Regions from separate parts of the Nocardiopsis oceanisediminis genome, predicted to be linked through region 2. Evidence: riboswitches for the same ligand, from Rfam matches in the RefSeq annotation. Region 2 holds a riboswitch; each other region holds the start of a gene.

The links. Region 2 has a riboswitch for thiamine pyrophosphate ahead of J0910_RS25625 (ECF transporter S component). Riboswitches for the same ligand answer to the same signal wherever they lie in the genome.
Region 1: another riboswitch for thiamine pyrophosphate. It lies ahead of thiD (bifunctional hydroxymethylpyrimidine kinase/phosphomethylpyrimidine kinase); the one in region 2 lies ahead of J0910_RS25625 (ECF transporter S component).
Region 3: another riboswitch for thiamine pyrophosphate. It lies ahead of J0910_RS15830 (TenA family protein); the one in region 2 lies ahead of J0910_RS25625 (ECF transporter S component).
Region 4: another riboswitch for thiamine pyrophosphate. It lies ahead of thiO (glycine oxidase ThiO); the one in region 2 lies ahead of J0910_RS25625 (ECF transporter S component).

The regions. Positions count from the first base shown of each region.
Region 1 covers NZ_JAFMZJ010000001.1:5,537,306-5,544,280, forward strand. The annotation lists gene J0910_RS24125 (acyl-CoA synthetase) at 1-1,002, shown strand, start outside; gene J0910_RS24130 (DUF368 domain-containing protein) at 1,307-2,266, shown strand; TPP riboswitch at 2,324-2,422, shown strand; gene thiD (bifunctional hydroxymethylpyrimidine kinase/phosphomethylpyrimidine kinase) at 2,412-3,215, shown strand; gene J0910_RS24140 (DUF6457 domain-containing protein) at 3,361-3,609, opposite strand; gene J0910_RS24145 (pyridoxal phosphate-dependent aminotransferase) at 3,991-5,265, opposite strand; gene J0910_RS24150 (LysR family transcriptional regulator) at 5,397-6,344, shown strand; gene J0910_RS24155 (hypothetical protein) at 6,762-6,975, opposite strand, start outside.
Region 2 covers NZ_JAFMZJ010000001.1:5,872,943-5,879,917, reverse strand. The annotation lists gene J0910_RS25635 (alpha-1,4-glucan--maltose-1-phosphate maltosyltransferase) at 1-1,861, opposite strand, end outside; gene glgP (alpha-glucan family phosphorylase) at 2,359-4,998, shown strand; TPP riboswitch at 5,023-5,128, shown strand; gene J0910_RS25625 (ECF transporter S component) at 5,198-5,782, shown strand; gene J0910_RS25620 (ABC transporter ATP-binding protein) at 5,779-6,975, shown strand, end outside.
Region 3 covers NZ_JAFMZJ010000001.1:3,563,301-3,570,275, forward strand. The annotation lists gene J0910_RS15820 (acyltransferase family protein) at 1-1,729, opposite strand, end outside; gene J0910_RS15825 (hypothetical protein) at 2,303-2,509, opposite strand; gene J0910_RS15830 (TenA family protein) at 2,964-3,593, opposite strand; TPP riboswitch at 3,606-3,717, opposite strand; gene J0910_RS15835 (alpha/beta fold hydrolase) at 3,801-4,958, shown strand; gene J0910_RS15840 (YiaA/YiaB family inner membrane protein) at 5,029-5,319, opposite strand; gene J0910_RS15845 (NAD(P)/FAD-dependent oxidoreductase) at 5,363-6,520, opposite strand; gene J0910_RS15850 (SDR family NAD(P)-dependent oxidoreductase) at 6,573-6,975, opposite strand, start outside.
Region 4 covers NZ_JAFMZJ010000001.1:2,653,134-2,660,108, reverse strand. The annotation lists gene J0910_RS11865 (MFS transporter) at 1-902, shown strand, start outside; gene J0910_RS11860 (Rv2175c family DNA-binding protein) at 992-1,351, opposite strand; TPP riboswitch at 1,500-1,611, shown strand; gene thiO (glycine oxidase ThiO) at 1,609-2,790, shown strand; gene thiS (sulfur carrier protein ThiS) at 2,814-3,014, shown strand; gene J0910_RS11845 (thiazole synthase) at 3,019-3,840, shown strand; gene pknB (Stk1 family PASTA domain-containing Ser/Thr kinase) at 3,852-5,789, shown strand; gene J0910_RS11835 (response regulator) at 5,897-6,535, shown strand; gene J0910_RS11830 (Uma2 family endonuclease) at 6,593-6,975, shown strand, end outside.

The sequences.
Region 1 (6,975 bases), 340 kb from region 2:
GAGCGCGCCCTGGGCTGCTCGGCCCACCGGATGCTGGTGCTCGGCCCGCTGATGCACGCCGCCGGCCAGTGGAACGCGCTGGGCATGCTGTTCTCCGGCAAGACCGTGCTGCTCAACACCGACCGGGTGTTCGACGCCGACCGGGTCGCCGCGCTGGCCGACCGGGAGGGCGCGCAGTCGGTGCAGCTGGTGGGGGACGCGATGGCCCGGCCGCTGGCCCAGGCCCTGCTCTCCGGCGGGCGCGCCTGCGCCGACCTGCGCACGGTCGCCTCCGGTGGGACCCCGCTCACCCCGGCCGTCCGCGCCCTGTGGCGCACCTGGCGGCCCGGGATCACGCTGCGCGACAGCTACGGAGGCTCGGAGACCGGGGTGTGCGGCGCGGCCGCGGAGGGCTCCGGCGAGCGCCGGTTCGCCATGGGCGCCAGCGTCTCCGTGCTCGACGAGCGGATGCGGCCGCTGCCGCCCGGTTCGGAGGCGGCCGGCCGGATCGGCCGGATCGCCCGCACCGGCCGGATCCCGCTCGGCTACCTCAACGACCCGGCCAAGACCGAGCAGACCTTCCCCCGGGACCCGGACGGCCGCCGCTGGGTGATGTCCGGCGACTACGGCACGGTGGCCGAGGACGGCTCGATCGTGCTGCTGGGCCGCGGCTCGGCGGTGATCAACACCGGCGGCGAGAAGGTCTACCCCGAAGAGGTCGAGTCGGTGCTCAAGGCGCACCCCGACGTCGCCGACACCATCGTGGTGCCCTCCCCCGACGAGCTGCTCGGCCAGCGGGTCACCGCCGTGGTCGCGCCGGTCCCCGGCCGCTCCCCGTCCCCGGAGCGGCTCCGCGAGCACTGCCGCACCCGGCTCGCCGGGTTCAAGGTGCCGCGCGCCTTCCAGGTGGTCGACCGGGTGCGGAGGACCGCCGTCGGCAAGCAGGACTACCGGTGGGCCGCGGCGGTGGCGCGCGGCGCCGCCCCCGCCGGGGCCCGCGAGGGGGCGCCCGCCGGCCGCTGACCCGGCCGGGGGCGCGCCGCCCCTCCTTCTCTCCGCGCCCCTTCCGCCCGGCTCCCCCGCCGCCGCGGCGCGGCTTCTCGACCGCGCCGCGGCGGCGGGGTGCCGGAAACCGCGCCGGTTCCGGGAACCCGCCCGCGCCGCCCGCACGTTGCCGGGGTGCCGCCCGGGACGGGCGAGCAGGCCCGGCGGGCCCGCGGAATCCCTAGACTGTGAGGCTCGCGCCGCCGCTCGGAGTCCCGGCCGTTCCCGCCTCCGGCACGTTCGCGGCACTCCTCCTCGATCCCTCGAAGACGAAACACGAGACATGGCGAAATCCATCGGGACCCATCTGTTCAACGTCGTCCGCGGAGGCCTCATCGGCACCGCGGAGGTCGTTCCCGGCGTCAGCGGCGGCACGGTCGCGCTGATCGTGGGGGTGTACGAGACCCTCATCACCTCGGCCGGGCATGTGCTCTCCGGGCTCCGGGCGGCCGTCTCCGACCTGCCGCGCGGCCGGGGCGCCGGCCGGGCCGCGGCGGAGTTCCGCCAGGCCGACTGGGCGGCCATCGGCGCCGTGCTGGTCGGCATGGTCGCCGCCGCGCTGCTCGCCGCGAAGATCATCGCCCCGCTGGTCGAGTCCGAGCAGCAGCGCTCCTACGCCCTGTTCTTCGGCCTGGTGCTGGCCTCGCTCTGGGTGCCCTACACCGCGGCCGGGCAGCGCTGGAAGGCCTGGCACTACCTGCTGGCCGCCGCGGTCGGCGCGGTCGCCTTCGTGGTGACCGGCCTGCCGCCCGCGCACGTGGAGCCCTCGGCCCCGGCCGTGATCGCCGCCGCGGCCGTCGCGGTCTCCGCGCTGATCATGCCGGGGATGTCCGGCTCGTTCATCCTGCTCACCCTGGGCCTCTACACGCCCACCATGGACGCGCTGAACAACCGCGACTTCGGCTACATCGGCACCTTCGTCCTCGGCGCGTTCATCGGCGGCGCGCTCTTCGTGAAGCTGCTCCAGTGGCTGCTGGAGCACCACCGGATGGTGACCCTGGTGGCGCTGACCGGTGTGATGGCCGGTTCGCTGCGCGCCCTGTGGCCCTGGCAGGACGAGGAGCGCACCCTCTACGCCCCCTCCGGGGACGTCCCGTTCACCCTGGCCATGGTCGCGGTCGGGTTCGCGGTCGTCGTCGCGGTCCTGCTCATCGAGCACCTGGTCAAGGGCGGCGGCCGGAAGAGCGGCTCCGGCGGCGGCCGGCACGCCCGGCCCGCCGTCCGGGAGTCCGCCCGGCTGTGACAGGCTGAAGGCCCGGCCGCCGAGGCGGCCGGGCCGCTCCGGTCCTTCCGGAGCGGAAGCGACGGCGCGGGGTGCCGGTGCACGCCACCGGCTGAGAACACACCCGTCGAACCTGATCTAGCTCGCACTAGCGAAGGGACGCCACATGGGCTCCTTCAACATCCTGTCCATCGCCGGCACCGACCCCAGCGGGGGCGCGGGGATCCAGGCCGACCTGAAGGCCTTCTCCGCCCTCGGGGGCTACGGCACCACCGTGGTGACCGCCCTGGTCGCGCAGACCACCACCGGCGTCGCCGCGGTGCACCCGGTCCCCCCGGAGTTCGTCACCCGGCAGCTGACCACCCTCCTGGACGACGTCCGCATCGACGCGGTGAAGATCGGCATGCTGGCCGACACCGGCGTCATCGAGGCGGTCGGCGCGGCGCTCGACGCCTACCGGCTGCGCAACGTGGTGCTCGACCCGGTGATGGTGGCCAAGAGCGGCGACCGGCTGCTGGCCGCCGAGGCGATCGAGGCGCTGCGCACCGTGCTGCTGCCCCGGGCCGACCTGGTCACCCCGAACCTCCCGGAGGCCGCCGACCTGCTCGGCGAGGACGAGGCGGCCGACCTGGAGGAGATGGAGGAGCAGGCCCGCCGCCTGCTCAAGCTCGGCCCGGCCCGGGTGCTGCTGAAGGGCGGCCACCTCTCCGGCGGCGACAGCACCGACCTGCTGGTGGAACCGGACGCCGCGGCCGTCCCGTTCACCGCGGAGCGGGTCCCGACCCGGAACACGCACGGCACCGGCTGCACCCTCTCGTCGGCGATCGCGGCCCTGCTCCCGCAGCGCGCCGGGGTCGCCGAGGCGGTGCGGGACGCCAAGTCCTACCTGACCGAGGCGCTGCGCCGCGCCGACGAGCTGGAGGTCGGCCGCGGCATGGGGCCGGTGCACCACTTCCACGCCTGGTGGTGACCGCCGGGCCGCGGCCGGGCCTCCTACCGGGGCAGGGGGCGGCGCGCGCCCGCCCCTGCCCTCCGTACCGGTCCCGGCGCCCCGGCGGGCCCCTGGGAGGACCGTCTCGGCGGCGCTCCGGGGCGCCGGGGCTCCCCGCCCGGGGTCAGCCCTCCCCGCCTCCGTCCGCCTGGGCCAGGGCGAGGCGGCTGAGCGCCGCGGCCGCCTCGGCCGGGTCGGCGCCGCGGCCGACCGCGATGCCCATCAGGTAGGCGGTCAGCGGGGCCGCCGGGCGGGCCACCGAGTGCGCGGCGTCCCTGGCCAGGTCGAGGATCCGGTCCACGTCGGCCTTGTCCGACTCTTCGGGCAGGTCCAGTTCCGCGCTGACCAGCCGCGCCCACTCCACCAGCGTCATCGTCGCTCCCCGGCTCCGCCTGCTCTGCTCTGCTCTCGCCGACGATCCTAGATCCCCGGTGGGGAAGACGGCCGGCGCGGGGATGCGCTCCGCCGCACCCGCCCCTCCCCACGGCGCCGGTCGCGTGTCCGGGCCTCCGGCGCGCACCGCCCGGAGCGGTCGGCGCCCGTTCCCCCTCTTCCCCAGGCCCCGCGGGGCCGGCGCGGGAGGGGCGGTGCGGCGGCGGGGACCGGGGATCGGGAGGGTCCCGGGTGCGGCGGGGTCCGCGGGGACGCTAGCCTGGCCCGGCGGCAAGGAGCGGGACCGGCCCTTCCGCGATGACCGGTCCCGCTCCTCCGTGTCCGCCCCCGGGCCTCCCCCCCCCGGAGGGCCCGGAGCCGCTCAGGCCGCTGCCGCCACCGGGGCGGCGACGTCGGCCAGCACCTCCTCCAGGCGGTCCAGGTGCGCCTGGATCCACGGCAGCCGGGTGGGGTCGTCGACGGCGAGCGCCGCGTACCGCTCGGCCTCGGTCTCCCCGTAGAGCAGGCTGGTGGCCACCCGCATCCGCAGCGCCTCGGCGCTCTCGCCGAACTCCACCGCGGGCAGCACGCCCATGCCGTACCGCTCCAGCAGCAGCCCGCACAGCCCGGGGCCGGTGCCGACCCCGTGGTCGGCGGCGAGGCGCTCGCGGTGCGCCTCGAAGTCGGGGTAGAGGTAGAACGCCGCCTGCGGCGCGGCCACCGACGCCCCGGCCGCGGTGAACCGCTCGGCCACCGCCCGGGCCACCGTCCCGTGCAGCCGGCGGCTGCGCTCGATGTGCGCGGTCAGCTCGGCGGGCTCGGCGAACGCCAGCGCGCCGGCCCGCTGCACCGGCCCGGTCGGGCTGGACCAGATCTCGCTGGCCACGCCGAGCAGCTCGGCCCGGATCCGGCGGCCCAGCGGGGAGTCCGGCAGCCGGGTGACGCCGAGCCGCCAGCCGCCCAGGGCCAGGCTCTTGCTCAGCCCGGTGGTGACCACGGTGCGCTCCGGGGCGAACTCGGCGGGGCTGCGGACCTCCGCCGCCGGGTCGTGCACCAGGTCGCGGTAGATCTCGTCGGAGATGACGACCAGGTCCAGAGCGCGGGCGACCTCGGCGAGCCGGCGGACGGTGTCCTCGGAGGCGACCGTCCCGGTGGGGTTGTCCGGCAGGGTGGTGATCACCGCGCGGACGTCCCGGCCCTGCTCGCGGGCGGTGCTGACCGCCTCGGCCAGCAGGTCCGGCTGGGGCACGCCGCCCTGGCCGCGCTCGGTCGGCACGAACAGCGGCCGGTTGCCGGCCAGCCGGCTCTGCGCGGCGTAGCTGACCCAGCTCGGCGCGGCGATCGCGGTGTCGCCGCCGATGGCCAGGAGCAGCGCGTACAGCAGCGGCTTGCTGCCCGGGCCGGCCGCGACCATGTCCGGGTCGGTGGGCAGCCCCCGCCGGCCCCAGTAGCCGGCGGCGGCCTCGCGCAGCACGGCGCTGCCGGCCACCGGTCCGTAGGCGTTGTCCCCTCCCCCGGCCGAGAGGGCGTCCCGCATCATCTGGTGGACGGGAAGCCCCGCCTCACCGAAGCCGAGCGGGAGCACCTGCAGGCCCTGGCGGCGCTTCTCGGCGAGGGCTTCGTTGACGGCGAGGGTCGCTGAAACGGCGACTGTCATGGAGGAATCAACTCCGCTGATCCAGGTGGCCGGTCTTGAGGCCGACTTTCCGGTGCCTTCACTCTTCAGCCTGCCCCGCCCGACGCGTTACCACAAGCGACTCTTTTCGATGGTGAGCGTAAGCTGTCCTTATGCTCGATCTGAGAAGGCTCCAGCTGCTCCGGGAGTTCGCCGAGCAGGGCACCATCGCGGCCGCCGCGGCGTCCCTCGGCTACACCCCCTCGGCCGTCTCCCAGCAGCTCGCCGCATTGGAGCGCGAGGTCGGCGCGCAGCTGCTGGACCGCAGCGCGCGCAGCGCCGAGCTCACCGAGACCGGCCGGCTCCTCGCCGAGCAGGCCGAGCAGATCCTCGCCATGGTGGAGGCGGCCGAGTCCGTCCTGGCCGAGCAGCGCGGGGTCGTCACCGGCAGGGTGACCGTGACCGCCTTCCCCACCGGCGCCGTCGCGTTCGCGCCGCGCCTGGCCGAGCGGCTGCGCCGGCACGACTCGATGCAGCTGGTGCTCCGCCAGACCATGGAGGGCTCGGGGGTGCGCCAGGTCAGCGCGGGGGAGGCCGACATCGCCCTGGTCGACATCTGGACCGGCCGGTCTCCGGACACCGGCGCCGGCAAGATCCGCCACGAGCTGCTGCTGCGCGACCCGATGGTGCTGGCGGTCCCCGAGGACCACCGGCTCGCCGACCCGGCCCTCCCGGTCGAGCTGCGCCGGCTGGCCGGCGAGTCGTGGATCGCGGCGCCGCAGGGGGAGCCGTCCCGCTACGGGACCGACGCGGTGCTCGCCGACGTCGGCGGCGCCCCCGCGGCGGCCTGGGAGTTCGAGGGCCTGGCCACCATCCTGGGGCTGGTCTCCCGGGGCATCGGCATCGCCGCGGTGCCCGCCCTGGCGCTGACCGCGGGGACCGCGGGGCTGGCCTTCCGGCGGCTGCCCGGGGAGGCCCCGGCGCGCGGCGTCTACGCCTCGGTCCGCGCCGCCAGCCTCCGCCGCCCCGCCATCGACGTCACGCTCCGCGCCCTGCGCCGGGCCGCGGCCGACGTCCAGCGCGACCTCGCCGAGGTACTGGACCGGATCCCCGGCGCCTGAGCTTGTTCTTCGACCTCGGGGACGGCCGGGGCATCGAGGCGGCCGATGGGTGGACCTGGCCTGTGATCGCCGCCCGCGCGAAGGCGGCCCGTCCCGCCGGTGCGCCCCAACCCCCGGCTCCGGACCCCGGGCGCCCCCGGGGGCGAAGAACCGGCGCCGGGCACCGCGCCATGACGCGGGAAGGACAGCCGAACGCACCATGAGCCTGAAGGATCACCCCACCGCCCAGGTTGAAGAACAAGCTGAGAACGCTGACGGAAAAGGGGCGGCCGCAGAAGCCCCCACCCCCGCCCCCGATGATCTTGGAGTTGCGGGGCCATCAGAGCGCTCTGATGGCCCCGCAACTCCAAGATCATCGCCCTGGGGCGGAATTCCCGGCAACGATCCGGGCCCCGCCCGGGGCGGCGCAGGCGGGCGTCAGCCGGTGCTCGGCTCCTCGCCCGCCCTGCGGTTGCGGAGCTCGCGGCGGGCCGCCCGGTGCAGGCGGCGGCGGAGCCTCCGGGCGATGTGCCGGGCCCGGTCCCGGTCCTCCCGGCAGTTCCACCAGCGGGTGAAGGCCTCCAGGCGCTCCTGGCGGGCCGCGGTGAGCTCGCTCTCCAACCGCGTCACCCGCTCTTCCAGGTCGCGGTGG
Region 2 (6,975 bases):
TGAACGAAGCGCCGCGCTCGAGCCCCAAAGAGGGCATGTCGATCCGCACGGTCGCTTCGCGGGTGCGGTGCGGATCGAGGTTGACGATCACCAGTACGGTGTCGTCCCCCTCCTGGTCGCCGGTCCCGGCCAGCCGTTTCGAATAGCAGATCAGCTCGGGCTGGTCGACATGGTGGAACCGCAGGTTGCGCAGTTCTTGCAATGCCGGGTGGTCGCGCCGGACACAGTTTAGCCTGCGCAGAAGCGGAATGATCGACATTCCCGCGGCCTCGGCCGCGTCGAAGTCCCGGGGCTTGTACTGGTATTTCTCGGAGCCGAGGTATTCCTCGCTCCCCTCGCGCACCGGGGTGTTCTCGCACAGCTCGAAACCGGAGTAGACGCCCCAGGAGGGGGAGAGGGTCGCGGCGAGCACCGCGCGCACCTCGAACGCCGGCCGGCCCCCGTGCTGGAGGTAGGCGTGCAGGATGTCGGGCGTGTTGGCGAACAGGTTGGGGCGCATGTAGGCGGCGGCGTCCCCGGACAGCTCGGCCAGGTACTCCTCGATCTCCTCCTTGCCGTTGCGCCAGGTGAAGTAGGTGTAGGACTGGTGGAACCCGGCCTTGGCCAGCGCGTGCACCATCGCCGGGCGGGTGAACGCCTCGGAGAGGAAGAGCACGTCGGGGTCGGAGGCGGCGACGTCGGCGAGCAGCCGCTCCCAGAACGCCAGCGGCTTGGTGTGCGGGTTGTCCACCCGGAAGATCCGCACCCCGTGCGCCATCCAGTGCCGGACCACCCGCAGCACCTCGGCGTAGAGGCCCTCCGGGTCGTTGTCGAAGTCGAGCGGGTAGATGTCCTGGTACTTCTTGGGCGGGTTCTCCGCGTAGGCGATCGAGCCGTCCGGGCGGGCGGTGAACCACTCCGGGTGCTCGGCGACCCACGGGTGGTCCGGCGAGCACTGCAGGGCCAGGTCGAGGGCGACCTCGATGCCGTGCGCGGCGGCCTCGGCGACGAACGCGTCGAAGTCGCCGATGTCGCCCAGGTCGGGGTGGACCGCGTCGTGCCCGCCCTCGGCGGAGCCGATCGCCCAGACCGACCCGGGGTCGTCCGGCCCGGCGTGCAGGCCGTTGTCGGGGCCCTTGCGGAAGGAGCGCCCCACCGGGTGGATCGGCGGCAGGTAGACCACGTCGAAGCCCATGTCGGCGATGGCCGGCAGCCGCTTGGCGGCGGAGCGCAGGGTGCCCGAGCGCCACCGGCCCTCGGCCTCGTCGTACTCGGCGCCGACCGAGCGCGGGAAGAACTCGTACCAGGAGCCGACCAGGGCCCGGCGGCGGTGCACGGTCAGCGGGAACCGCTTGCTGCGGGTGGTGCTCTCCCGCAGCGGGTTGGCCGCCAGGGACCCGGCGACCTCCTCGGAGAGGGCCAGGGCCAGCCGCTCGGCGGCGGGCAGGGAGGCGTCGCGCATCCGCCCGGCGGCCGCGGCCAGCTCCGGGCGGCGCGGCACCCGGCGGGCGGCCCGCTCCAGCAGCCGGGCGCCCTCCTCCAGGGTGAGCTCGGCGTCCTGGTCCAGCGGGATCTTGGCCTCGGCCCGGCGGCGCCAGGTGGCGAACGGGTCGGCCCACGCCTCCACCGCGAACGTCCAGCGGCCCGGCTCGGGGGCGCTGAGCAGGGCGGTGTAGCGGTCGGTCCCGGGGGCGGCCTCGGCCATCGGGACCTGCGCGGCGCGCTTGCCCTTGGGGTCGTAGAGCACCGCCGCCGCGCCGAGGGCGCCGTGGCCCTCGCGGATCACGGTGGCGCTCACCGGGAAGGCCTCGCCGGCGGCGGCGCAGGCGGTCCCGTAGCCGAGCACGGGGGCGACGTCGAGAATGGGAATTCGTCCGATCACAAGAGCACCATCGATATCTATGTCGGGATCTATGCCGGGCGTTTTCGGGCATGCCGTACCGGCTCTGGATGTTCCCGGTGTTCCCTCGTGTGCCGCCCGTGTGTCGGGTTTCCGGCAGGGAAGGATGTTTCAGCGTGATGCCGCGTGTTTCAACTGACTGATTCCGGGACGGAGGAGCCGCGTCTCACTGTCCTATCGTCAGGGCCCGGAACGCCGCTGCCGACAGTCCGGCCGCGATTATTTTTGTGATTGTCGTCACAGTGCGAATGCGGATATCCATGCGGTTTTAGACATGTTTCTTTCGTATTGATTCCGGCGAACCGGTCATTGGTTTCAGAAGTTCACTGCGGGCACGGCGGCAACACGGGCATGAATAGGATTCGGTTCGGGCTCTTCCCGGCATTCGGGCGGTGCTCTGCACTGAATTCTCGGTGAAATCACGAAAACGGCCCGGAAAGGCTCGCGCCCCGGCCGCGCATTGGCTAGCCTCACGGTCCGTGAAGGCGATCCGGAGATTCACCGTACGTACCGTTCTGCCCGAAGAGCTGTCCGCGCTGGGCCGGCTCGCGGCCAACCTGCGCTGGGTCTGGCACGCCCCGACCCGCGAGGTGTTCGCCGCGGTCGACGCCGCGCTGTGGGAGTCCGTCGGCCGCGACCCCTACCGGATGCTGGGGGAGGTGGGCCGGGAGCGCCTCGCGGAGCTCCGCACCGACGAGGCGTTCCGCGCCCGGCTCGCCGAGGCCGCCGCGGACCTGGACGCCTACCTCGGCGGGCCCCGCTGGTACCAGGGGGCGGACGAGGCGGACCGGCCGCGCGCCATCGCCTACTTCTCCGCCGAGTACGGCCTGGCCGCCGCGCTGCCGCAGTACTCCGGCGGCCTCGGCATCCTCGCCGGGGACCACCTGAAGAGCGCCAGCGACCTGGGCGTCCCGCTGATCGGGGTGGGGCTGCTCTACCGGCACGGCTACTTCTCCCAGACCCTCTCCCGGGAGGGCTGGCAGCTGGAGTCCTACCCCGAGGTGGACCCGCAGGGCCTGCCGATCACCCGGCTGTCCGGCCCCGGCGGGGCCCCCGCCGAGATCGGGGTGGACCTGCCCGGCGGCGAGCGGCTCACCGCCCGGGTCTGGGTCTGCCGGGTGGGCCGGGTGCCGCTGCTGCTGCTGGACGCGGTGCACGAGGGCAACCCGCCGGGCCTGCGCGCGGTCACCGACCGGCTGTACGGCGGCGGCGGGGAGCACCGGCTCCGCCAGGAGCTGCTGCTCGGCGTGGGCGGGGTGCGCGCGGTCCGGCTCTACTGCGAGATCAGCGGCCACCCCCGGCCCGAGGTGTTCCACATGAACGAGGGGCATGCCGGCTTCCTCGGCCTGGAGCGGGTCCGCGAGTACATGGACGGCCGCGGCGTGGACGGCGGGCCGCTCGGCTTCGCGGAGGCGGTCGAGGCCGCCCGGGCCGGGACCGTCTTCACCACGCACACCCCGGTCCCCGCCGGCATCGACCGCTTCCCGCGCGAGCTGGTCCTCGCCCACCTGGACGGGGACTCCCCGGCTGTGCCGGGGCTCCCCGCCGACCGGGTGCTGGAGCTCGGCGCCGAGGACTACCCGGGCGGCGACCCCGACGTGTTCAACATGGCGGTGATGGGCATGCGGCTGGCCCAGCGGGCCAACGGGGTCAGCCGGCTGCACGGGGCGGTCAGCCGGGGCATGTTCCAGGGCCTGTGGCCCGGGTTCGACCCGGACGAGGTGCCGATCGGCTCGGTCACCAACGGGGTGCACGCCCGCACCTGGGTGGCCGAGGAGGCCCAGGAGCTGGCCGCGGCGGTGGTCGGCGACTCGGCCGAGTTCAACCGCTCCGAGGGCTGGCGCAAGGTGGCCCGCGCGGACGAGGGCGAGCTGTGGCGGATGCGGCGCACGCTCCGCGGCCGGCTGGTGGAGGAGACCCGCGCCCGGCTGCGCGCCTCCTGGCGGGCCCGCGGCGCCACCGGCGCCGAGCTGGGCTGGATCGACGGCGTGCTCGACCCCGACGTGCTCACCATCGGCTTCGCCCGCCGGGTGCCCTCCTACAAGCGCCTCACCCTGATGCTGCGCGACCGGGACCGGCTCGCCCGGCTGCTGCTCCACCCGGACCGGCCGGTGCAGATCGTGGTGGCGGGCAAGGCGCACCCCGCCGACGAGGGCGGCAAGCGGCTCATTCAGGAGATCGTTCGGTTCAGCGACCGCCCCGACGTCCGGCACCGCATCGTCTTCCTGCCCGACTACGACATGGACCTGGCCGCCTCCCTGGTGCAGGGGAGCGACGTGTGGCTGAACAACCCGCTGCGCCCGCTGGAGGCCAGCGGCACCTCGGGGATGAAGTCGGCGCTCAACGGCGGGCTCAACCTGTCGGTCCGGGACGGCTGGTGGGACGAGTGGTTCGACGGGTCCAACGGGTGGGCGATCCCCACCGCGGACGGGGTCTCCGACCCCGACCGCCGCGACGACCTGGAGTCCCGCGCGCTCTACGAGCTCATCGAGGAGCGGGTCGCGCCGCTCTTCTACGACGCCGACGGCGACGGCCTGCCCAAGCGCTGGCTGGAGATGGTCAAGCACACCCTGGTCTCGCTGGGGCCGAAGGTGCTGGCCACCCGGATGGTCCAGGACTACGTGGCGGGCTACTACCGGGGCGCCGCGGCCTCCTCGCGGGCGCTGCTGGACGGCGGCGCGGCCGGCGCGCGCGAGCTGGCGGCCTGGAAGGCCCGGGTCCGCGCCGGCTGGCCGGGGGTGCGCATCGAGCACGTCGAGGCCGGCGGGATCGACGCGGGCACCGGGGAGCCGCCGCGGGCCGGCGGCGAGCTGGACCTGAGCGCCACGGTCCGCCTCGGCGACCTGGACCCGGACGACGTCCAGGTGGAGGCGCTGGTCGGCCGGGTCGACGAGGACGGCCGGCTGGTGGCGCCGGCCGTCGCCGTGCTGGAGTGGACCGGCGGCGGGCAGGAGGGGCACCGCTACACCGGTTCGGCCCCGCTGACCAGGGCGGGCTCCGGCGGCTACACGGTGCGCGTGCTGCCCCGGCACCCGGCGCTCCGCTCGGCCGCGGAGATGGGGCTGGTGGCCGTTCCGGAGCCGCACCGCGGAATGGAGGACGGGATCGTGCTGCGCTGAGCGGCGATAACCCGCATAATGGGTGGAAACCGACAGGGGAGCGCTTCGGCGCTGAGAGTGCGGAGACCCCGCAGACCCTTAGACACCTGATCTGGATCATGCCAGCGAAGGAAGTCGTGTGTTCCGCCCGGCGGAGTCCGTACCGGGCGCTCTTGGCCTGAGCCCTCTCGTGTCCTCACCGACGCGAAGGGACCCACCCGTGAAGACCACCGCCCAGCGTTCGCCGTACGCCTGGCGCACCGTCGACATCGTCGTCGCCGCGGTGCTCGGCGTCGCCATCGGCGTCATATTCTGGTTCTGGGGCATGCTCTGGCAGGCCACCGCACCGCTGTTCGTCTTCTTCCCGCCCGCCCAGGCGGTCATCTACGGCATCTGGCTGCTGCCCGGCGTGCTCGGCATGCTGGTGCTGCGCAAGCCCGGGGCGGGCGTCCTCACCTCGGTCGCGGCCGCCACGGTCTCGGCGCTGCTGGGTACGCACTGGGGCATGATCGTGCTGGTCGCCGGCTTCTTCCAGGGGCTCCTGCCGGAGCTGGTCTTCCTGGCCGGCCGGTACCGCTCCTGGGGCATGGCGGCCTCCGTGCTGGCCGCCGCGGCCGCCGCGCTGGCCCCGATCGGCATGGACCTCACCATGACCTACGCCGACTGGCCGGCCTCCTTCATGGCCGCCTACGCGGCCTTCGTCGCCGCCAGCTCGGTGCTGATCGCCGGGGTCGGCGGCCGGCTGCTCACCACCGCCCTGGCCCGGGCCGGGGCGCTCACCCCCTTCCCCTCGGCGCGCGGATGAGCGGCGCGCGGATCCGGCTGCGCGGCTGGGGCTGGCGGCACGCCGGCCGCGAGGAGTGGGCGCTGCGCGGGGTCGACCTGGAGGTCGAGCCCGGCGAGCGGGTACTGCTGCTCGGCCCCTCCGGCGCCGGCAAGAGCACGCTGCTGCACGCCCTGGCCGGGCTGACCGGGCCGGAATCGGCCATCACCGGGGAGAGCGAGGGCGAGCTCACCGTGGACGGCGCCCCGGCCGAGCGCGGCCGGGGCGGCACCGGCCTGGTCGCCCAGGACCCGGAGACCCAGCTGGTGATGGCGCGGGCCGGCGACGACGTCGCGTTCGGCCTGGAGAACATCGGTACCGACCCGGAGCTGATCGGCGGCCGGGTCCGGGAGGCGCTGGCCGGGGTCGGCTTCGGCCACGGCCCGGAGCGCTCCACCGCGGCGCTCTCCGGCGGGGAGAAGCAGCGCCTGGTCATCGCCGGGGCGCTGGCGATGCGGCCCCGGCTGCTGCTGCTCGACGAGCCCACCGCCAACCTCGACCCGGAGGGCGCCGCGCAGATCCGCGGGGTGCTGGCCGGGCTGGCCGCGGAGAGCTCGGCGACCATGGTGGTCGTCGAGCACCGGGTGGCCGAGGCGGTCGGCCTGGTGGACCGGGTGGTGGTGGTCGAGCCCGGCGGCGGCGTGGTCGCCGACGGCCCGCCCGGCGAGGTGTTCGCCCGGCACGGGGCGGCCCTGGCCGCCCGCGGGGTGTGGGTGCCCGGCCACGAGCCGCGGGCGCCCGGAGCCTCCGGGGCCACCGGGGAGGTGCTGATCCGGGCCGCCGGGTGCACCGCGCTGGAGCCGCTGGGCCCCGGCACCGACCCGCGCCGCCGGCGCACCGTCCTGGACCGGGTGGAGGCGGCCGTGGCCGGCTCCGCCACCACCGCGCTGACCGGGCCGAACGGCGCCGGGAAGTCGACCCTGCTCACCCTGCTGGGCGGGCTGGCCCGGCCGGACGCCGGCTCGGTGCGGCCGGAGGGCGCGCTGGCCGGGGTGGACCGCCGGGACCTGGGCCGCTGGCCGGCCCGGCGGCTCGCCCGCCACCTGGGCACGGTCTTCCAGCACGCCGAGGACCAGTTCGTCACCGCCACCGTCCGGGAGGAGCTGGAGTTCGCCCCGAAGCGGGCCGGGCTGCCCGCGGAGACCGCCGCGGCCTGGGTCGGCGAGCTGCTGGAG
Region 3 (6,975 bases), 2.3 Mb from region 2:
CGGTCCACTGCTCGGCCATGCCCTCGGCGATCAGGCGCTTGCCCTCCTCGGTGTCGCCCGCGACGGCGCTGATCGCGCGGCTGCGCGCGCTGGTGAACACCAGGTCCGGCCGGACGTCGCCGGTGAGCCGGTCGACGACGTCGGCGTTCCAGTCCCCGCACTCGGTGTAGCGGCGGTCGTCGCCGCTGTCCCGGGTGACGGGGGCGCCGGTGAACGGGCAGGAGGACTTGGTGAAGGTGTACACCCGCCAGTTCCGCTCCCCCGCCACGGCGCGCACCGCCGGCACCCAGTGGGCGGCGTGCGAGTCGCCGACGACGGCCACCGTCACCTCGGCGTCCTCGGGGCCGTACACGCACGGGTCGGCGGTGCGGTCGCTCGGCATGGCCTGGCACTCGTCGCCGTAGACGCTGGGCAGGTCGTCCAGGGCGTCGATCGGGGCCGGGTAGACGGCCTGCCCGGTGTCGCCCTCGGGCCGCTCCTCCTCGATGGCGGCCGGGCCGACGTGCACGTCCGGGTCGAAGGCCACGTCGCGGCGCTGCTCCACCTGCTGGTACTGGATCCAGCTCGTCCCGGACACCAGCAGGGCCCCGCAGAGCGCGAACACGAGCGCGGCGCGGCCGGTGCGCAGCGCCCCGCCGGTCCGCACCGGGTCCTCCACCAGGAGCTTGGTGACCCAGGCCAGCAGCACCGAGCCGGCGCCGATCAGCACGCCGCCGAACGCGCCGAACACCTCGGTGCCGGGCAGGAAGGGCCAGAACACGATGAGCGGCCAGTGCCACAGGTAGATCGCGTACGACAGGTCGCCGACGAACCGCGCCGGGGCGGCGCTGAGCAGCCGGTAGGTCGACCAGCGGCCCTCGGTGCGGCCGGCGGTGATCACGGCGGCGGTGCCCAGCACCGGCAGGGCGGCGGCCCAGCCGGGGAACGCCACCGCGTCGTCGTAGGTGAACGCGGCGGCCGCGATGGCCAGCAGCCCGGCCCAGCCCAGGCCGGCGCGGACCGCGGCGGGCAGGGTGCGGTGCGCCGACACCATCGCCAGCACGCCGCCCGCGGCCAGCTCCCACATCCTGGTCTGCGGCAGGAAGTAGGCCGGGGCGGGGTCGGACAGGGTGAGCCAGACCGAGCAGGCGAAGGAGGCGGCGATCACCGCTCCGCCGCCGAGCAGCAGTATCCGGGCCCGGCGCAGCCGCGCCGGCAGGGCGGTCCAGCCGATGAACAGCAGCGGCCAGAACAGGTAGAACTGCTCCTCCACGGCGAGCGACCAGAAGTGCTGGACCGGGCTCTCCGCGGCGCCGGCCGCCAGGTAGTCCACCGATTCGTGGGCCAGCAGCAGGTTCTGCACGTACAGCGCCGAGGCGGCGAGCTGCTTGGCGGTGTCCAGCAGCTGGGCCGAGGGCAGCAGCGCCATGGCGGCGGCGCCGGTGGCCAGCAGGACGACGGTGGCCGCGGGCAGGATGCGCCGGACCCGCCGGATGTAGAAGCCGGACAGGGAGACCCGGCCCTGCTCGCGGGCCTCGCGCAGCAGCAGCGTGGTGATGAGGAATCCGGAGATCACGAAGAAGACGTCGACGCCGATGTAGCCGCCGGGCAGCAGCTCCTTGTCGACGTGGTAGACGACGACCAGCGCCACCGCGAGCGCGCGGAGGCCCTGGACCTCCGGGAAGAAGCGGCGCGGCGGCGCGGGGCGGGCTGCCGGGGGTGCGGGCGCGGGCTGCGATTGGGTCGGCACGGGGTTCCTTGCCTGCGTCTCGGGGCCGTCTCGGTGGGACTCGGGGCGCGCCGCATGCCCGCTGCGCGGGCGGGGCCGCCGCGGCGCGCTTCCTGGGAGTTCTCCCAGGAATGGGGATTCTCTCAGGAAAACGCGACCGTGGGTAGTCGATTAGTCGCCTGGAAGCACAGGTAGGACGAAAATTCTCGCCGGAGTGACCTGAGTGTCGCCTCGCGGACACATGCCCGCGGGCGCCCGCAGGGGCTAGGGCGAGCAGGGGCGGAGCGCCGCTCCGCGCGCCGGGCGCGGCCGCGGGGCGGCCCCGGCGCCCCTCCCCTTGCGGGCGCTCTCGGCGCCGTGATCCGGATGTCCGTTACCGGGCCTCGGGGGCCGTCCCGATCACCTGCGGCGCCCCGCCGGGGCAGGCCTCTTCCGGTGCTCCGCCCGCCGGGCCGCCCCGCCCCCGGGCCGAAAGGGAACCCCGGCCCTGAACCCGGGAAGCGGCGTCCCGGCGTGTCGCCCGCGCCGGCCGGTCCCGGGTTCCGGCGGCCGCCGGAACCCCTCGGCCCGGGGCGGGGGCTCCCCCGGTGCGGCTCAGTGCTCCATGCGGTGGTCGCCGTCGACGATGGTCAGCGCCTGCATGGCGGCCGAGGCCAGCTGGATCAGCGCGGCCCGGTCGTTCCAGGTGCAGCGGATGCGGACCGGGCCGGCGTGGATGACGGCCGTGTTGCCCCCGGTGTCGGTGACCGTCGTCCGGCCCTTCAGGTCCCCGGCGGAGAGGGTCCTGTCGTATGGCTCCATCGGCTGTTTCCCACGCTCGTCCGGGCTCTCGGTCGGGGCAACGGTACCCGCCGCACCCCGGCCCCGCCGGGCAATCGGGAAATATGCCGCTTCCGGCCGGTCCCGGACGCCCGTTCCGGAGCGCGGCTTTCCCCGGAGGCGGTGCTCCACCGGGCCACCGGGGGCCGGCAGGGGGATCCCGCAGGCGCGGAACCAAGGCGGCCGTCCCGGGGAGGGCCGAGCAGGCGGCCGCCCGCAGGAAGAGGGGGCGCGGGGGCGGGTCGGCCGGTCTCCTCCGGCGCCGGGCTCTGCAAAGGCCGCAGCAGCGCGGAGCGCCCGATCGACACGCTGAAGGCGCGGCGCGCCATCGCGGCCCGCTACGACACGCCCCCCGAGAGCCGTCTGGCCGGCCCCCGCCTGCGCGGAGCGGTGATCTGGATGCGCGGCCTCCGATGACCACCGCTCCGAACGGGCGCTAGAAGGCCCAGCCCTCCTTCTCCCAGGCCGCCTCCCAGAAGTGGAACTCGTAGGTGGTGGCGGTGGTGAAGGCCTCGCGCATCCGGGCGACGGTGGCGGCGTCGGAGCGCTCGGCGATGCCGTCGGTGATGGCGCACAGCCGCCGGGTGGAGGCGGCGAACTCCTCGTCGGCGTAGGTGGAGATCCACTCGCCGTAGGGGTGCCCGGACAGGTCGCCGGCCTTCTCCATCAGCCGGGCGCCGACGTCGGTGTAGACCCAGAAGCAGGGCAGCACCCCGGCGGCCAGCTCGCCGTACCCCTGGGTCTGGGCCAGGCCCAGCAGGTAGGAGACGTAGGCGGTGCAGGTCGGCGAGGGGCGCAGGCCGGCCACCTCGCCGACGAAGCCCTCGTGCATGGAGCTCTCCACCGCGATCGCGTCGTGCGCCGACTTGGCGAAGAAGGCGATCTCGTCGGAGCGGTCGGCCCGAGCCGCCGCCGACGCCAGGGCCCGGGCGTAGCCGCGCAGGTAGAGGGCGTCCTGGGCCATGTAGTAGTCGAACCGGTCCCGGGACAGGGACCCGTCGGCCAGGCCGCGGACGAACGGCAGGTCGTCGATGGCCGCGCGCACGCCGGCCGTCTCGTTCCACACCTCGGCACAGAAATCGCTCAAGATGGGCGTTCCCTTCGCTAGTTCGAGCTAGATCAGGTTCGACGGGTGTGATCTCAGCTCCGGCCGATGCCGACATCGGACCGGTGCACCCCGCGCCGTGCCGACGACCATACCGGGGGCCGGGACGGCGTTCCGCCCCGGGGTGCGGCGTTTGCCCGTTCCGGTGCGGGGCGGAAGGATCGCGCCATGCCCTCCTTCACCGCTCCCGACGGGACCCCGCTCGCCTACCGCGCCGAAGGCGAGGGGGAACCGCTGATCTGCCTGCCCGGCGGCCCGATGCGCGCCGGCGCCTACCTCGGCGGCCTCGGCGGGCTGGCGCGGCGGCGCCGGCTCATCGTGCCCGACCCGCGCGGCACCGGGGACTCCGGCGGCGGCGCCGACCCGGCGGCCCGCCGCTGCGACCGGCAGACCGGAGACGTCGAGGCGCTCCGCGCCCACCTCGGCCTGGACCGCGTCGACCTGCTGGCCCACTCCGCCGCGGGCGACCTGGCGGTCCTGTACGCGGCCCGGCACCCCGAGCGGGTGCGCTCACTGGTCCTGGTCACCGCCCGGGGCCGCGCCCTGGGCATCGACTTCACCGAGGAGCACCGGTGGGAGGCGGCCGCCCGCGCCGCCGTCGCCGGACTGGACGCCCCGGTCCTGGCCGTCGCGGGCGGACTGGACGGCGGCCCGCTCCCCCGGGTCGCCGCGGAGATCGCCGGGCTGTTCCCGCGCGGCGAGACGGCGGTGCTGCCCGGCGCCGGCCACTACCCGTGGCTGGACGCTCCGGAGGACTTCGCCCGCACCGTCGGGGATTTCCTGGACCGCTCCGCGCCGGTCGGCGCGGGCGCCCCGGGCGCCGGCGGGGCCGGGGCGGACCTGCCGCCGGGGCTGGCGGAGGCCGCGGCCGAAGGGCTCCCCCGCGCCGACGTCGACTTCGAGATGTACGAGGCGTTCGAGGACCCGGAGGAGACCGCCTGGTGGTTCCGGCTGTGGACCGGCAACCCCGACGCCGACGGGCGGGAGTACCGGTTCTTCGGGATGAACGGGGCGGGCGGCTACGCCGGGCTGTGGCTGGTCCGGGAGGGGCGGCCGCTGCCGGAGCAGCCCGTCGTCTTCCTCGGCTCGGAGGGCGAGCTGCTGGTGCTCGCCTGCGACCTGGGGTCCTTCCTCTGGCTGCTGGCCCAGGGGGTCGGCCCCGCCGAGGCGATGGGCTGGGGCCCCGCCGGGGACCCCTGCCCGCGCACCGCCGAGATCGCCGAGCGGTACGCCCCCGGCGGGCGGCGCCCCCCGGAGGAGATCCTGCGCCGCGCCCGGGAGGAGTTCCCGCACTTCGAGGAGGCCGTCCGCGCCCTGTGCCGCTGACCGCGCACGCCGCGGCGCCCCCGCGGCCCCGGGGGCGGGGCGGGGGCGCCGTTCCGCGCCGGTCCGGCGGTCAGCCGCTCTTGCCCGCGTAGGCGTGGTGGCTGCCGGCGCCGTAGGCCTGGGCCTGCTCGGCCCAGGCCGCCATCAGCGCCTCCTCCTGCCGGTCGCGGACGCACTTGGCCAGGTTGAAGGTGGAGGTGATGACGAACAGCACGCCCATCCCGATGAAGGCGCGCATCCAGGGGTCGATCGGCAGCAGGGCGACACCGCCGCACAGGCCCGCGCTGGCGACGCCGAAGGCGATGAGGGACTGGAGGTAGAAGGCGGGGGTGACCTTGGTGTTCAGGGGTGCGGAGCTCATGGCTCCATGGTGGCCGGGGCCGGTGCGGCGCGGATGAGTACCGCTACTCAACCGGTCCGGTGCGCTCCGGCGGGGTCCCCGCCGCAGGCGCCACCCGGTCCGGGCGGAACGCCGACAGGTCGCTCCCCGGGTCCTCGCCCAGGACCAGCCGGGCGGCGACGGCGCCCTGGTAGGGGCCGTAGGTGAGGCCGGACGCGCCCAGCCCGGTCGCCACCACCGCCCCGGACAGCGCCCGGACCGGGCCGAGGAGCTGCAGGTCGTCCCGGGAGGCCGGGCGGAAGCCCACCCGGGTCTCGGCGACCGTGGCCTCGACCAGCGCGGGGGCCAGGGCGACGGCGCCGGAGAGCACCTCCAGCACGCCGCCGACGGTCGCCCGGTGGTCGAACCCGGCCCACGGCTCCCACGTCCCGCTCAGCACCACCCGGTCCGGCGGCAGCGCCAGCAGGTACCGCCCCTCCTGGGAGAAGCGGACGACCGGCCAGTCCCGGGTCCGGACGCCGGGCAGCGCGGCGTGCACGATCTGCCCGCGCATCGGGTAGACCGGCAGGTCGACGCGGAACGGGCGGAGCAGCGCCGCCGACCAGGCGCCCGCCGCGACCACCACCGCGTCGGCGGCCAGCTCCTCGCCGCCGGCCAGCACCCCGGTCACCCGGCCGCCGGCGGCCACCAGCTCCGCGTCGCCCTTGACGTAGCGCAGGCCGCGCTCCTCGGCGGCGTTGAACAGCGCGTCCCGGGCGCGGCGGCCGTCCACCCGGGCCGCCCCCTCCACGAAGACGCCCTCGTACTCGTCGGCCAGGGCCGGGAAGAGCTCCGCCGGCCCGCCCCGGGGCAGGCGGCGGACCTCCCCCAGGCCCTCGTAGCCGGGGCGGGCGCGCAGCTCCCGCAGCAGGGCCAGCTCGCGGTCGAACCGCTCGGGGCCGGTGCCCGCGGAGATCCCGCCGACCACCCGGTAGCCGGTCGCCTGGCCGTCCTCGGCGAGTTCGCGCATCAGCGCCGGGTAGTGGGCGGCCGCCTGGAGGGCGAAGTCCCGCATCGGCGGCGGGTCCCACGGCATGGGCCAGGGGAAGACCAGCCCGGCGCCGGCCGCCGTGGCCTGTCCGACCCGGGAGGCGTCCACCAGCGTGGTGGACACCCCCCGCTTCGCCAGATGGTAGGCGGCACTGGTGCCGGCGATGCCGCCGCCGATCACGATCACCCTCATGGGTCCAGCTTGCCCCGCGCGCCTCGGGGGCGGCCAGGTCTCCGGCGGTGTGTCACGCCGGGCCGGTGCCGTCGTGCATCCGCCGCAGGATCTCGCCCTGGTCGGGGAAGGGGAACGGCGCGCACGCGTCCCTGGTGATCAGCCAGGCCTCCCCGCTGCCGCGCCCGGCGACGATGCGCTCGGCGAGCGCGGCGACCTGCTCCGGGGCGGCGATGGTCCCGGTCAGCCCCATCCCGTCGATCATGGTGCGCAGCGGGGCGATCATCGGGGTGTCGACGTAGCCGGGGCAGATCGCGTTCACGGTGGGCGGTTCGTCGGCCAGCGTCAGCGCCAGGGAGCGGACGAAGCCGATCAGGGCGTGCTTGGTGGCGGCGTAGACCTCGCCGAGGGGCGGCGCGAACAGGCCGGCCATGCTGGAGGTGACCAGGATCGACGCGCCCGCGCGGCCGCGCATC
Region 4 (6,975 bases), 3.2 Mb from region 2:
TGTTCACCGCCGGCAGCGCCGCCGGCGCCCTCGCCCCGTCCTTCGGGGTGCTGATCGCCTCGCGCGCGGTGGCCGCGGCGGGGGCGGCGCTCTACACGCCCAACGCCGCGGTGATGGCCTCGGTGCTCAGCCCGCCCCGGTTCCAGGGCCGGGCGATGGCGGTGGTGCTCGGCGGGATGACCGCGGCCACCGCCCTCGGGGTGCCGCTGGGCACCTGGCTCGGCACCGCGCTGGGCTGGCGCGCCGCGCTGTGGATGGTGGTGCTCGCCGCGCTGGCCGCGCTGGCCGGGATGGCGCTGCTGCCCGGCGGGGTCCGGCTCCCCTCGGCGGGGCTCGCCGAGCGGCTGCGCGCGCTGGGCCGCCCCCGGCTGCTGGCGGTCACCGCGCAGACCCTGCTCGTCTTCTGGGGCAGCTTCACCGTGTTCGCCTACATCGCCCCGGTGTTCGCCCCGGTCACCGGAGGCGGGGCGGTCGGCGCGGCGCTGCTGTGGGTGTGGGGGCTGGCCTCGGTGGCGGGCAACCTGGCCGCCGGGCGGGCCTCCGACGCCCGCGGGCCGCGCACCGTGATGGCGGTCGCGCTGCCGGTGCTGATCGCGCTCTTCCTGCTGGTCGAGCCGGCCGCCGCGACGCTGCCCGGGGCGTTCGCCTGGATGCTGCTCTACGGCGCGTTCGGCTGGCTGGTGGCGGTGCCGCAGCAGCAGCGGGCGGTCGAGGTCGACCCGTCCTCCGCGCCGGTGCTGATCGGGCTGAACAGCTCCGCCCTGTACGGCGGGATGTCGCTGGGCGGGATCACCGGCGGCGCGGCGCTGGCCTGGCTGGACCCCGCGCAGCTGGGCTACCTGGGCGCCGCCCTGCTCGTTCCCGCGCTGGCGCTGCTCTGGGCCGAGCGGCGGCGCGGGTGAGGACCGGGGCCGGGGCGGAGGCGGTCCGCCCCGGCCCGGAGGCGCCGCGGCCGGGCCGCGGCGGAGGGTGCGGGGTCAGCGGGCCGGGATCAGAGGGCCATGGCCTGCGCCCGGCGGCGGACCTCGGTGCCGCGGTTCTGCGCCAGCGCGTCGATCGGCGCCCCGGGCAGCGTCTCGTCCGGGGTGAACAGCCACTGCAGTGACTCTTCCTCGGTGAAGCCGCAGTCGTCCAGCACGGTGAGGGTCCCCGGGAGGCCCTTGAGGACGTCGCCGCCGGTGATGAAGGCCGCCGGGATCTTCAGCTCGCCGCCGCGCTTCACGCCGGCCAGGCGGTGGTCCCGGATGAACTGCTTGATCCTGTTCGGGGAGACGTTGAGGGCGGCCGCGGCGTCCTTGACGGTCATCCAGTCGCCGACCAGGGCGTCGATGCGGTTGTCGTTCTCGTTCACACCCCCAATGTGCCATATTCGGCCCCTGCTCGGCGGCTCTGCGCGCCGCCGCCCCGCCGTCCGGTGGTCCGACCTCTCCGGCCGCCCGCGCGCGGGCGTCGCTAGGATGGGGGGACGGATCCGACCACCGGGTACGGATCCGCGAAGCGAACGTTCCCGCGGGAGCCGGGTGGGACCCGGCTGAGAGGGGGGCTGCCGGCCCCCGACCGCACGAACCTGATCCGGGTCATGCCGGCGAAGGGAGTGGCGTCTCCGCCATGCGTGCAGCAGACACCCCCGCCCACCGCGGCGGCTACGACGCGGCCGTCGTCGGCGGCGGGCTGATCGGCCTGGCCACCGCCTGGCGCGCCGCCCGGCGCGGGCTGCGGGTCGCCGTCCTCGCCCCGGCCGGCGACTCCGGCGCGGCCTCCGGCGTCGCCGCGGGCATGCTCACCCCGGCCACCGAGGCGATGTTCGGCGAAGAGGAGCTGATGCGCTTCGGCGCCGACTCCCGCGACCGCTACCCCGGCTTCGTCCGCGACGTGCAGGCCGACTCCGGCGAGGACGCCGGCTACCGGGAGCGCGGCACCCTGCAGATCGCCTTCGACACCGACGACCTGTCCCGGCTGACCGAGCTCGGCGAGCTCCAGTCCCGGCTGGGGCTGAAGGCCGAGCGGATCACCTCCCGGGAGTGCCGCCGGCTGGAGCCGATGCTCGCCCCCGGGGTGCGCGGCGGCGTGCACGTCCCCGACGACCACTCGGTCGACCCGCGCCGGCTGGCCCGCGCCCTGCGGCTGGCCGCGGCGGCGCGCGGGGCGGACTTCACCGCCGACCGCGCGGCCGAGGTGCTCTGCGAGGGCGGCCGGGTGCGCGGCGTGCGCACCGCCGGCGGCGCGGAGGTCCGCGCCGATCAGGTGGTGCTGGCCGCCGGGGTGTGGACCCCCTCCATCGGCGGCCTCCCCGACGGGCTGCTCCCGCCGGTGCGCCCGGTCAAGGGCCAGCTGCTGCGGCTGCGCACCCCCGCGGGCGAGGAGCCGATCGTCTCCCGCACGGTGCGCGGCCTGGTCAAGGGGACCCCCGTCTACCTGGTGCCGCGCGCCGACGGCGAGATCGTGCTGGGCGCCACCCAGGAGGAGATGGGGCCGGACACCCGGCTCACCGCCGGCGGCGTCCACCAGATCCTGCGCGACGCGCACGAGCTGGTCCCGGGCGTCGGGGAGCTGGAGATCGCCGAGGCCTGCGTCGGGCTGCGCCCCGGCTCTCCGGACAACGAGCCGCTCCTGGGGCCGCTGGGCCCGGCCGGGCTGCACCTGGCCACCGGGCACTTCCGGCACGGGGTGCTGCTCACCCCGGGCACCGCCGACGCGATGGCCGAGGTGCTGGCCGGCGGGGCGCTGCCGGACTTCGCCCGCAGGTTCGCGGCCGCCCGGTTCGGGCCGGCCGGCGGCGGCCGGCACTGAGCCGGTACCGAGAGGAGAACGCAGTGGACGTGATCGTCAACGGGGAGCGGCGCACCGTCGCCCCCGGCAGCACCGTGGGCGACGTGGTGCGCTCGCTCACCGGGGCGCGCAGCGGCGTCGCCGCCGCGGTCAACGACGAAGTGGTGCCCAAGGGCGGCTGGGACGGGACCCCGGTCGCCGAGAACGACCGGGTGGACGTGCTCACCGCCGTCCAGGGAGGCTGATCCGATGTCCGCCGAGACCACCGAAGCCACCGGGACCGGGGCCGCGCGGGAGCCGCGGCCGGCCGCGGACCCGCTGGTCATCGCCGGGCGCCCGTTCGGCTCCCGGCTGATCACCGGCACCGGCGGCGCGCCGTCGATGAGCGTGCTGGAGGAGGCGCTGATCGCCTCCGGGACCGAGCTGACCACCGTCGCCATGCGCAGGGTCGCCCCCGGCACCCAGGGGTCGGTCTGGGACGTGCTGCAGCGGAACGGGATCGCGCCGCTGCCCAACACCGCCGGGTGCTTCACCGCCGCAGAGGCGGTGCGCACCGCCCGGCTGGGCCGGGAGGCGCTGGAGACCGACTGGGTCAAGCTGGAGGTGGTGGCCGACGAGCGCACCCTGCTGCCCGACCCGGTGGAGCTGCTGGACGCCGCCGAGCGCCTGGTCGACGAGGGCTTCACGGTGCTGCCCTACACCAACGACGACCCGGTGCTGGCGCGCCGGCTGGAGCGGCTGGGCTGCGCCGCGGTGATGCCGCTGGCCGCGCCGATCGGCTCCGGTCTGGGCATCCGCAACCCGCACAACATCGAGCTGATCGTCGAGCAGGCCTCGGTGCCGGTGATCATCGACGCCGGGATCGGCACCGCCAGCGAGGCGGCGCAGGCCATGGAGCTGGGCTGCGACGCGGTGCTGCTGGCCACGGCGGTCACCCGGGCCCAGGACCCGGTGCTGATGGCGGGGGCGATGCGGGACGCGGTGCGGGCCGGGCGCGCGGCGCGGCTGGCCGGGCGGATCCCGGTGCGCCGACACGCCCACGCGTCTTCCCCTCCCGCCGAACACCCGTAGACTCCCCTCCCGTGGACTTCACGACTGCCGACCCGCTGATAGGTGCGACGCTCGACCGCCGCTACTCCGTCGAGTCGCGCGTCGCCGGCGGCGGCATGGCGACCGTCTACCTCGCCCACGACCTCCGGCTGGACCGGCCCGTGGCGCTGAAGGTGATGCATCCGTCGCTGGCCACCGACCCGGACTTCGTGCGCCGCTTCATCAACGAGGCGCACTCCGCGGCCCGGCTCTCCCACGCCAACGTGGTCCAGGTCTTCGACCAGGGGCAGGACCAGGGCCACGTCTTCCTGGCCATGGAGTACGTCCCGGGGCGGACCCTGCGCGACATGCTCACCGCCATGGGGCGGCTCGGGGTGCGCGAGGCGCTCCAGGTGATGGCCGCGGTGCTGGGCGCGCTGAGCGCGGCGCACCAGGCGGGTCTGGTGCACCGCGACGTCAAGCCGGAGAACGTGCTGCTCACCGACGACGGCGGGGTGAAGGTCGCCGACTTCGGCCTGGCCCGGGCGGTGGAGTCGTCCGGGCAGGGGCTGACCAAGACCGGCACCCTGATGGGGACCGCGGCCTACCTCGCGCCGGAGCAGATCGAGCGGGGCGTCTCCGACGCGCGCAGCGACGTCTACGCGGCCGGCGTCATGTTCTACGAGCTGCTGACCGGGTCCCAGCCGCACACCGGCGACAGCACCATCGCCGTCGCCTACCAGCACGTCAACGAGGACGTCCCGCGCCCCTCCCGGGTGGTGTCGGGCATCCCGCCCGAGGTGGACCGGCTGGTCACCCGGGCCACCGAGCGCGACCCGCGGTACAGGCCCGGGGACGCCGGCCAGTTCCTCTCCGCGGTGCTCCAGGTCAGCGGGGGCGCACCGGACTCCGGTCCGAACGCCTCGCTGGCCTTCGCCGCCGCCCCGACCGAACCGGGGGTCCCCGGCCCCGAGCCGGCCGGGGAGAACCGCACCGTCGTGGTCGACCTGCCGCCGGTGCTCGACCCGGACGACGACCCCGACGACGGCTACCCCGGGGCGGGCGAGCCGTGGTGGCGGAACCGGCGGATGCTCGCCGCCGCCGCGGGCGTGCTGGCGGTGGTGCTGCTCTGCACCGGCTGGTGGGTCTTCTTCGGCCGCTACGCGGAGGTGCCCGAGCTGGTCGGCACCGACCGCGAGGAGGCGGCCCGGCTGCTCTCCGAGTCCGACCTGGGGCTGCGCGTGTCGGAGAAGGAGGTCTACAGCGACGAGGCCGCCACCGGCGAGGTCGCCCAGGCCTCCCCGGAGGCCGGGGAGAGCATCCTGCCCGGCGAGACGGTCACCGTCGCGCTCTCCAAGGGCCCGCGCAGCGTCGAGCTGCCCGAGGTGGTGGGCGAGCCGGTGGAGAACGCGCGCAAGGCCCTGGAGGACGAGGGCTTCACCAACATCGAGGTGGAGGAGGCCGACTCGCGCGAGACCGAGCCGGGCACCGTGCTCTCCTCCGACCCCGAGCAGGGCTCGGAGGCCGACCGGGAGGGCACCGTGACGCTCACCGTCAGCGCGGGCATCCCGGTCCCCGACGTGACCGGGCAGAAGGCCGGCGAGGCCCGCGAGCAGCTGGAGGAGGCCGGGATCGCGGTCGAGGTCGTCCGGGAGTTCAGCGACGACGTGGAGAAGAACACCGTCATCTCCCAGGACCCCGAGGAGGGCGCCCAGGTCGGTCCGGGCGACACGGTGACCCTCACCGTCTCCGACGGCAAGGAGGAGTTCGAGGTCCCCGACGTGCGCGGGATGACCGTCGCGGAGGCCGAGAAGGAGCTCACGGACCTCGGCCTGAAGGTGAAGGTCACCGTCGTCCTCGGCGGGGACCGGGTCACCGACTACAAGCCCAAGGGCAAGGTCCGCAAGGGCGACGAGGTCGAGCTGATCGTGACGCCGTTCGGCGGCCGGGGGAACGGCGGGCAGGGCCGCGGGGACCGGGACCGCGACTGAGGGCCTGACCGCCGCCGCCCGGCCGCAGTAGGGTGCCGCCCATGGAGCAGACGGACGGTATCGGCGGCGCGCGGCGGAGCGCGGACGGCGACGCGGGGATCCGCGTCATGGTCGTGGACGACCACCCGATGTGGCGCGACGCGGTCGCCCGCGACCTGGCCGAGGCCGGGTTCGAGGTGGTGGCGACCGCCGGCGACGGCGCCAAGGCGGTGCGCGTCGCCCCGGCCGCCCGCCCCACGGTGGTCCTGCTCGACCTGCAGCTTCCGGACACCACCGGGGTCGAGGTGACCCGCCGGCTGCTGGCGAGCGGAGCGCCCCCGCGGGTGCTGATCCTGTCGGCCAGCGGCGAGCACCGCGACGTGCTGGACGCGGTCAAGGCCGGGGCCACCGGCTACCTGGTGAAGTCCGCCGGCCGCGAGGAGCTGCTGGACGCGGTGCGCAGCGTGCACGCCGGCGAGGCGGTGTTCACCCCCGGCCTGGCCGGCCTGGTGCTCGGCGAGTACCGGCGGCTCGCCGCCTCCCCCGCCCCGGCCGCCGCCGAGCCCGCCGCCCCCGAGCTCACCCCGCGCGAGACCGAGGTCCTCCGCCTGGTCGCCAAGGGCCTGGAGTACAAGCGGATCGCCTCCCGCCTGGGCATCGCCCACCGCACGGTCCAGAACCACGTGCAGAACACGCTCACCAAGCTCCACCTGCACAACCGCGCCCAGCTGGTCCGCTACGCGATCGAGCGGAAGCTGGACGAGTAGTCTGGAATCCGTGCGGCACCGGCGCACGGTGCGCCAGGATCGAGGGGACGGCGCCTCATGGCACGGAGGCACGACATGCCGGCGATCGCCGAGCGGCGAGGCCACCGGCTCTTCGAGGCTCTGGACGGACTCGACGCCCCTCCGGGGTACCGGGCCGAGATCCTGGGAGACGAAGGCATCGTGCTGTCCCCTCCCCCCAGCGGGCTGCACCAGCACAACGTCTGGCGGCTCGATGGACTGCTGCACCCGCACCTCCCGCCCCGCACCCGCACCGAGGGCCGCCTCGAAGTGCGGATGTCCGGAATCGGCCGCAGCGTGATCCCCGACCTGTTCGTGGCCCCGGTGGACGTACTGGCCACCCCGGAGCACTGGGTCCCGCCGGAGGAGGTCCTGCTGGCGGCCGAAGTGGTCTCGCCCGGCAGCGGAGAGCACGACCGGGG